Linked DNA regions of Paraflavitalea devenefica. The protein of the gene in region 2 interacts with the protein of the main gene of each other region in a pairwise test. Links are inferred from orthologs where the notes say so. Each region holds a gene or a part of one and is shown on either strand. Other genes may lie near its edges.

The links. Proteins that work in one complex are often made in the same cells at the same time.
Region 1: the proteins of HB364_RS12020 (region 2) and mrdA interact in binary tests that used the Escherichia coli proteins (3 or more experiments, as listed by UniProt). The link is inferred for Paraflavitalea devenefica from one-to-one orthologs.

Annotation. Positions count from the first base shown.
Region 1 is NZ_JAARML010000001.1:649,486-653,347, reverse strand. The notes cover bases 1-2,954. They hold mrdA (penicillin-binding protein 2), read right to left. Parts: upstream 2,534-2,954; coding sequence 467-2,533; downstream 1-466. Other genes in these bases: HB364_RS02525 (rod shape-determining protein MreD), read right to left, coding at 2,604-2,954; rodA (rod shape-determining protein RodA), read right to left, coding at 1-457. In the rest of the region: more of HB364_RS02525, read right to left, coding at 2,955-3,137; rod shape-determining protein MreC, read right to left, coding at 3,130-3,862. UniProt on the Escherichia coli protein: Catalyzes cross-linking of the peptidoglycan cell wall. Responsible for the determination of the rod shape of the cell. Is probably required for lateral peptidoglycan synthesis and maintenance of the correct diameter during lateral and centripetal growth.
Region 2 is NZ_JAARML010000002.1:587,834-592,694, forward strand. What follows is about bases 1,050-4,092. They hold HB364_RS12020 (transglycosylase domain-containing protein), read right to left. Parts: upstream 3,757-4,092; coding sequence 1,342-3,756; downstream 1,050-1,341. Other genes in these bases: porW (type IX secretion system periplasmic lipoprotein PorW/SprE), read right to left, coding at 3,902-4,092. Outside these bases: HB364_RS12015 (hypothetical protein), read left to right, coding at 415-972; more of porW, read right to left, coding at 4,093-4,861. UniProt on the Escherichia coli protein: Cell wall formation. Synthesis of cross-linked peptidoglycan from the lipid intermediates.

The sequences.
Region 1 (3,862 bases), on a different replicon or contig from region 2:
CGGAAGCAATGAGGTGGGAACGGGGCGTGGAAAAATCGGTCTCCACCCGGGAGAGGTATTTGGCCAGCGCCAGGTTCACAAACACTTTACACAGCTCTGCCGGTTGCAGGTTGAAACCGCCCAGCCGTATGATGGATTCGGTCCCTTTTACTTCAGTGTGAAAAGGGAATACAAGCAATAACAGGAAGATACCCACTGCATACCAGATGTTGGCGGTGGCTGTGAAGAATTTACTATCGGTAAGCAGGATGAAAAGTCCCAGTGTAAGAGAGCCAATGAAAAAGTAAAACTGCTTGCTATAGTTGGTTTTAAAACCAAGGAAGCTCTGGATCACATTATCTCCTTCATGGTACGTAACGGAGAATATGCTCAGCAGGCCAATGGCCACCAGGGCGAGGTAAAGCCAGATGAGTACCCAGTCAACACCTTTTGATATAGCAGGATTTCTTTGGCTCATACCGGTTTATTAAGCAAGGATATTTTTGGTGAATAATCTCGGATCGGGCAGTACCAGTGCATGCCTGGAAGATTTTCCTTCCTTAGACTTCGGGAAAGGAGGACGGGTACGTTCGTGCAGGAACTTCTTGATCATCGAACTGTCCTTATACCGCTTTAACCAACTGCCTGCCCTTGCAGAGTCTTCTATATACTGCAGGTACGGAATATAGGAAGGCAGGAGGCTGGAGTTGGCGATCCTGTCTACTTCTTTTTTCCTTTCAGCAGAGAGGCTGTCTTTTAGATATCTTTCCAGCATAAGACCTGCAATGGGCGCTGCCCAGGTATTACCATAACCACTGTTTTCCACTACTACGGCCAGTGCTATTTTAGGATCTTCCCGCGGAGCGAAACAAACGAATACAGAGTTATCTTCCAGTTTGATCCGCCTGCCCTGGATGACGCGGTATTTTTCGGCTGTACCTGTCTTCCCGCAAATGGTAATGCCGGGAACCTTTGCCCTGGAGGAAGTGCCTTCAATTACTTCCTGCATACCGCTGTGTACCGCTTCGTAAGCGTCGTCTGGTATCTGGGTCAATACTTCGTGTTTGACCTTGAATTTATTGAGGATGGTATCGGCTGCCGCCTGTCCGTCTATTTCGCTTACAAAATGCGGCGTATAGTAGTACCCTTTATTGGCGATGATGCAGATGGCGTTGGCCAACTGGAGGGGCGTTGCCTGCATCATATCCTGTCCGATACCCAGCGTAAGGTTGGTACAGGAATTCCAGGAGCCGCGGTATTCCCTGTTGTAACGCGTTGTATCGGGGATCAGCCCGATGTATTCACTGGCGAGGTCAACGCCGGTGCGTTGTCCCAATCCAAATGCATTCAGGTAATCCCGCCATTTTTCATATCCTTTTTTTACGCCCCTGTAGGCCGGGTTATCTACCGAATTCCTGTACACCTGTACAAAGTAGGAGTTGCAGGAATTGGCAATTGCCAGGCGCAGGTTGGCGGCATGGCCGGGATTACTGTGTGTACAGGCCGGTTTACCATGTCCGCATCCAAAGTACCTGCCTGTGCAGGGATAACCGTAGGATGGTGTGATCACGCCTTCGTCCAGTGCTATAAGTGCGCCGAGGGGCTTAAAGGTGGAGCCCGGCTCATAATATCCCTGTATGGCCCTGTTGAGCAGGGGACCGCCTACATCGAGGGTAAGCTGGCTATAGTTCTTTTGTTTATTGGGACCGGTGAGGCTGTTGGGGTCATAGTTGGGACCGGAAGCCATGGCGAGGATGCCGCCGGTTTTGGGATCTATCGCTACTACGGCGCCTACTTTGTTATTGATGAGCTGTTCGGCCAGTTGCTGCAGGTCCATGTCAATATAGGTGCGCAGGTTGCGTCCTGCAATAGCGGCGGTATCGAACCGGCCGTTTTCGTAGTTGCCAACGAGGCGGTTCCGGTTGTCTTTGATCATGTATTGCACTCCGCGCTGTCCCATCAATATATGTTCATAATAGGCTTCCAGTCCGCTGCGGCCTACATAATCGCCCATCCTGTAAAAACCGCCTGAGCGTTTGATGATGGGGGAGTCTGCTTCCGTAATGTAACCCAGTATATGCGCTGCTGCGTTGAAGGGATATACCCGCACAGGACGTTCCACGAGGGCAAAGCCGGGAAATTTCCAGATGTTCTCATCCAGCCGGGCATGCAGTTCGGGTGTGAGCAGGTCTTCAAAAATGGAGGGCCGGTAAGGGCCATTTTTAAAACGTGCTTCCAGTATTTTCTTTTTGTATTCGGCAGTATCTATTCCCAGAATTTCACAGAGGGCAAAGGTGTCGGTTTGTTTGGATTCATTGGGTGTTACCACCAGGTCGTACATGATGGTATTATTGAGGATAGCCCTGTTCTTACGGTCGAAGATAATACCGCGGTCGGGATATTTTACTTTGGGGAATACCGCATTGTCCATGGCCAACTGCTGGTATTTGCCGGAGATTACCTGCAGATTTAGTAATTGTACCAATATAATGAGGAATATTCCCAGGAAGATGAGCCGGATAATATTACTGCGGGATTGGTTAAATAGAGCCATAGGACAGCGTACATGAATCTTGTATCAATGTACAAATTAAGTGTGAGTGTAATGATTAATTTTTATTGTTTTAAGCAGTGTTGGTCCTGAATTTTTCTTTACGGTAGAAAAGTAGTTCAGTAATGAGTATTAACAATAAACTGATGCCGGTTGTTGCCAATACTTTTCCCAGGAAGTACCAGAAGGAACCAAACTGCAGCCATTCCAAAAATACGAGGTATGCATTGTGTAACAACGTTAAAATAAGGATGTAAGTGGCATAGGGCGCTAATCCCATACTGGTGATGGAGGGCGATTTATAGTTCTGCTCGGCGCCTTCCTGCGGGATGAGGATGTTTACCAGGAAGGGACGCAGGTAGGCAATCAGTACGCAGGGCGCTGCATGCAAACCGGGCGTGCTGGTGAAGAAGTCGAGGGTCATACCAAAGAGAAACCCTACCAGTGTTAAAGTGCCACGGGAAATGCGGAAAGGCAGCCACAGGATGTACAGGAAGTAGATGTAGGGAACAATGAAACGGTGTAATGGCGGTATCTGGAATAGCACATACACCTGGATGAATATGAATAAAGCGAAACGGATTATATTTTTAACAAGATCACTCATTGGTTTTAATGGCTTCCTCCAGTTTTTTTTGCTCTTCTTTTTGCAGGTTTTCTATCACGTTAACATGCTCTATATTATAAAAGTCGGTAGCGGCTTTTAATTTAAGGGTGTAGAAGTTGCTGGATTTGTCGTCCACTATTTCTGCCACAATGCCTATCAGGATGCCCTGTGGGAACCGGCTGGAATACTGGCTGGTTATGATGGAGTCGCCTTTATTTACGGGCATGCTTTTGGGCAGGTTGATCATGGTGAGGTAAGAGGCATTTTTCCCATCCCACAACACCTGGCCGGTTTCACCGCTTTTCTTGAGTTTGGCGCTCAAACGGCTCTGGCTGTGCAGCAGGCTCATGACTACAGCAAAGTTGCTGCTGGTAAAGATGACAGAGCCGGCAACACCGGAAGGGCTGATAACGCCCATATCTTTTTTTACACCCTGGTTCTCACCCCGGTGAATGGTAAAGTAGTTGTTCTGGAAGTTGACGGAGTTGTTGACCACTTTGGCTGCGCGGAACAGGTATTTCCGGGTTTGCCCCAGCGTGTCGCGGAAAAGGGAATCACTGACTACCTGTTTGGTGGTATCGGGTGTTTCGAAGTTCTGGAGCAACTGGTTGCGTAACTGCTCATTTTCCTTTACGAGTGCTTCGTTGGTCTTTTTGAGCTTGAAGTAGTATTCTACGTTGTTATATTTTTCATTGACACGGCCTGTTACCTCACTGGCTACGCCC
Region 2 (4,861 bases):
GCTGAAAATCAATGCAGCAGGTTGTTGGGGAGGTGGAGGCTGCCATTCGGTTGTCTGAAGCGGGATTTAAGCCGCAGAGTCCCTTGCAGGAGACTCTGCGGGGAAGTAATGAGGTGGGAGACCCTGCGGGGGATATCAAGGTAAGGGGAAGCTTCTCCGCAGTGTCTCCCGCATCGCGTGTTACAACTTCAACGAGTTGACAGGGGACGCTGCGGAAATACCATGATTGCATTCTATTTAGTATTTCCTACTGTTTATCAGGTTTTTCATACATCCCGCTAAATGTGACAATCATTGTTGTCCGGCGTGCGGTTACTTTGCCTGTAAATGATAATAAGCCGTGTTATACGGTGGCTGGGAACAGCCCTTTTATTCATGCCTGTAAGCAGTATACAGGCGCAAACAACTTTATCTATGACAGGTGAGTATTATCTGAGGGGTGTAACGGAAGTGGCCTCGGGGTTTAAGCTGAATGCAGATTCTACTTTTCAATTCTTCTTTTCTTATGGTGCACTGGACCGTTATGGCGCCGGCAACTGGCAGGTTAAAGAGGGCAAGCTGGTCCTGAACAGCCGGCCACAACCGGCGAAGGATTTTGCACTGATCACCAGTAAAGTGGTGCCCGGTACTTACACCACCATCCGCATTATAGAGAACAATGCCATGTTGTTGTCTTACGTCAATGCTAAGGTCAGTCCGGGTCATATGGATAGTGTGCTCACGACAGATAAGAAAGGCGTGATCGCGTTGCCTAAGCAGGCAGTGGATACGATCATGCTGTTATTTGAATTTTGCCCCGAGCGGTATTCTACGTTTTCTGTTGCGGACACTACGCATAATTATTTTGAGTTCCGCTTTGAGCCCTGGTTAATGGAAGTGTTTTTTGCCAATTTCAACCTGTCGGTAGATGAAAAGGGATTGTACGGGAATCATCCGTTGATGGAGGGTGCACAGTTCCGGTATAATAAATAATTCATTGTCAACGTTAGTGAGGTTCTGCCGCAGGGTCCCCTACGGGAGACCCCGCGGTGAAAGAAATAAAAAACTTGTTGCCAACGTTAATCCGAATAATTACTAACCCCCATTTATACACGTTTTATGTGGTTCTATTTTTTAGCTTACCTGGTTGTTGCAGTCGGTTTACTGGTTTTTCAGCTTAGAAGGAAAGGAGCGTAGGGCTTCTTATGCCGCAGAGTCCCCTCCGGGAGACTCTGCGGAATAAAATGCAGAATCCAGCATCCAGCATGGCTGCCGCGCTTTAAAGTTGTTGATGAATAGTAGTCAACGAACATAAAAGATTACGCACCCATTCTGAATGCTGGATCCTGGCTTCTGTATTCTTTAATTTTCTTCCTTGTCTTTCTTTTTACCACCGAAGATGCGCCGGAAGAGGCCATCCTTTTTCTTCTTATCGTCGGATTTTACTTCTTCTTTGGTATCCTTTTTTTCAGGCACCTGGTTCTTGGGTTTGGTGGCTTCTTCCAATACTTTCTGCTCTTCTATCGCCTGCTTTGAATCGGTAGGAATGTTTTGGGTATCCGGTGTGCTCAGGTATTCATCGGCGGTACCATTGCCTACGTTGTCGCCTTCGGCGCCGGGATCGGGTGTGCGGTCAACGAGGCCACCATAATCATATTCCGTACGCATGTTTTCGGGCTGTACAAATTTAGCCTGCCTGTCCAGGGCGAGGGTCTTATCGGCCAGTGCTTTCTGGAAGAAGTATTCCCAGATAGGACGGGCAGCCCGTCCGCCTTCACCCAGGCCATTATCGAGCCGTATAAACCGGTCATCGCAACCGATCCATACGCCGGCCTGCAACTGGGGCGTAAAGCCAAAGAACCAGGCATCGGAGTTATCATTGGTAGTACCGGTCTTGCCACCCATCTCGGCCAAGCCCAGGCGTCCGCGTAAACCGGCCGCTGTACCATAATCGGTAGCGCCCTGCATCATACGGGCCATGGTATAGGCTGTACTCTGACTGATGACCTCTTTACGCTCTGTATCAAAGCGCGCCAGTACATTGCCATTCTTGTCTTCAATACGGGTGATGTAGATGGGCTTGGTACTGAACCCGCCTGAAGGGAACATGGTATATCCCCACATCATTTCAAACAACGACAGATCGCAGCTACCCAGACTGATAGAAGGGTAGGGATCTACTTTGGTGGGTATGTTGATCTGCTTCAGGAACTCGGAAAAACGTTGTGGTGTTGTTTGCTTAATGATATAGGCGGCTACTTCATTGATAGACCAGGCCAATCCGCTGGCCATGGTGCGGGTGCCGGTACGTCCCCTGTTCTTGGCAGGTACGTAACCGGAACCAGGGAAGTATTGTTGCGTGTTCTCACATTGTGTTTCCGGCGTGAAACCATATTCTTCAATAGCCAGTGCATAGAGGAATGGCTTGATGGAAGAACCTACCTGCCTTTTGGTTTTCAGGTTTACGTGGTCATATTTATAGTTCTTGAAATCAATACCACCTACCCAGGCTTTTACCTGTCCGCTCATAGGGTCCATGACCATGAAAGAGGCCTGCATCATTTCGCGGTTGTATTTGATGGAGTCCATGGGCGTCATCACGGTATCTTTCTCGCGTTTGGGATTCCAGGCAAATACTTTCATGGGCGTTTTCTGGTAGAAGGACTTTTTGATCTCGGCATCGCTCAGGCCGTCTTCTTTCAGGTTCTTCCAGCGCTGGCTGCTCTTCATGTAGCCTTCGAGGATGTTTTCATGTCCTTTCCATACCGCATCGGTTTTAACGCCACGCTGGGCGGCCAGGGCCCGTTGTAATACCGGCATGTGTTTGGCCACTGCTTCTTCTGCATATAGCTGCATGCGGGGATTGATGGTGGTATAGATGCGCAAACCATCGGCATAGATATCATATTCCTCGCCATCGGCCTTCGTGTTGTCTTTGGCCCATTTTTTCAGTTCCTCCCGGATCACATCGAGGAAGTAAGGAGAGATGCCATTGTTCTCATCCACTTTCTTATAGTTGAGGCGGATGGGCTCTTTTTTCAGTTTGGCAGCTTCCCCCTCTGTGATGTATTTGTTATCGGCCATCAGGCTTATTACGGTATTGCGGCGGTCGAAAGCGGCTTTGTAGTTGGTCCTTGGGTTGTAGGTACCGGTCGCTTTTTGCATACCCACCAGCACGGCTGCTTCATCAATGGTGAGGCGGTCGGGCTCCTTGGAAAAGAAGGTGCGGGAAGCATTGCGGATGCCATATACGTTATCACTGAAGGAAACGGTATTGAGGTAGAGGGCAATGATCTCCTGCTTGGTAAAGTTGCGCTCCAGCTTGATGGCAATGATGTTTTCCTTGATCTTTTGCAGCATACGCGCCACGGGATTGGTAGCCCGCTCATCAAACATGTTCAGGGCCAACTGCTGGGTGATGGTGCTGGCGCCGCCGGCACTGCCAAAAGAGGTGATGGCCTTGGTAAGGCGGATACCATCTATTCCGGAATGCTCGTAAAAGCGTTTGTCTTCTGTGGCCACCAGGGCATTGATCACATGTTTGGAGATATCATTGTATTTCACATAGCTGCGGTTGCCGCGGTCGCGGTAGTATTTCCCCATGGGCGTGCCATCATCGCCAAATACTTCGGAAGCCAATGTAATGGAGGGGTTTTCCAGTTCGGACAGGGAAGGCATGCCGCCAAATACCCCCCAGTTGATGAGCAGGAGGAATAGTACTACGGTCAGAAAACCATACAGAAATATGCGCCAAAAGATCTTAACAGGACGGGTCATATTAATAATTAACGTTTATGAAGGGTTGTTTTATCAACTGCAAAAACCATACTTAAAGTTGGTTTAAAGCCTGCTCAGATTGCATTGTATCTATAAGTGATTGTTTTTCAATCCTGTTCTGTCTGTCCAGACCTTGATAGGTTTGTTAAAATTTACCCGGGAATAGCTGCTTCAGGAATGCCTTATAGGTATCCATATCTTTTGTATTCTGCAACACGCCGAGGTTGGCTTCGGTAAGGATCACAAAAGAATATTTGGCAACAGGCAGCCAGGGTATCAGATCAGCCGGAGCCGATTGACGGGCCTTTTCCAGGTAGGCGATGGCGGCATCCGCATTTTCAAAGCCGGCAATGGTCATTATCCGCAGGGTATCGGTGAGCGCCTGGTTACCTATCTGTAAAGGCTTGTTGTAATATTTTTCCTTGTTGTACCGGTTAAAGGCATTGCGGGCCTCTGTGATGTATACAGGGTCTACTTTGGTGAGCACAAGGCCTACCATGTGCGGCGCATTGGGATCGTAGAAGAAGGCTGGTTTGCCCGGCGCTACGATCACTTCCCTGGCTTTTACCACGCTGTCCCTGGCCGCCACTACCGGCTGCTGTTGTGCTGTATCGGGCACCGGTTGCCTGGGTATGGCCGTAGGATTGATCACCAGTGCATCACGTTTGATCTTATCCGTAACAATAGGCTGCTTTTGCGCATTGAGGGCGCTATCTTTTTTCACCGCGCTGGGGTTGGTGGTCGTTTCTTTGATGCGTGCCTGCTCTTCTTCTTTTACTACAGGAGGCGCTTCCGTTGGTTTTTGTGCTACCGGCGCTACAGGGCTATCGTCAATGATGGCCATGCTGTCTTCCTTCGGCCGCTCTATTTTCAGTTTGGTGAGGTAGTCTTCAATCTGCTGACGCCTTCCCAATACATCAATGAGGTTTTTGGCTTTGGCAGCCATGGGTGTATTCGGATACATACCAACGATATGCCCAAGGGATGTTTTGGCCGAATCGTCCATGCGCTGGCGGATGAAGTAAACCGACTGTATGTACAGCAACTGGGGCGTCCAGTAGTTCGTTCCATACAGGCTGTCGGCCAGTTTCTTTTGCCGCAGCGC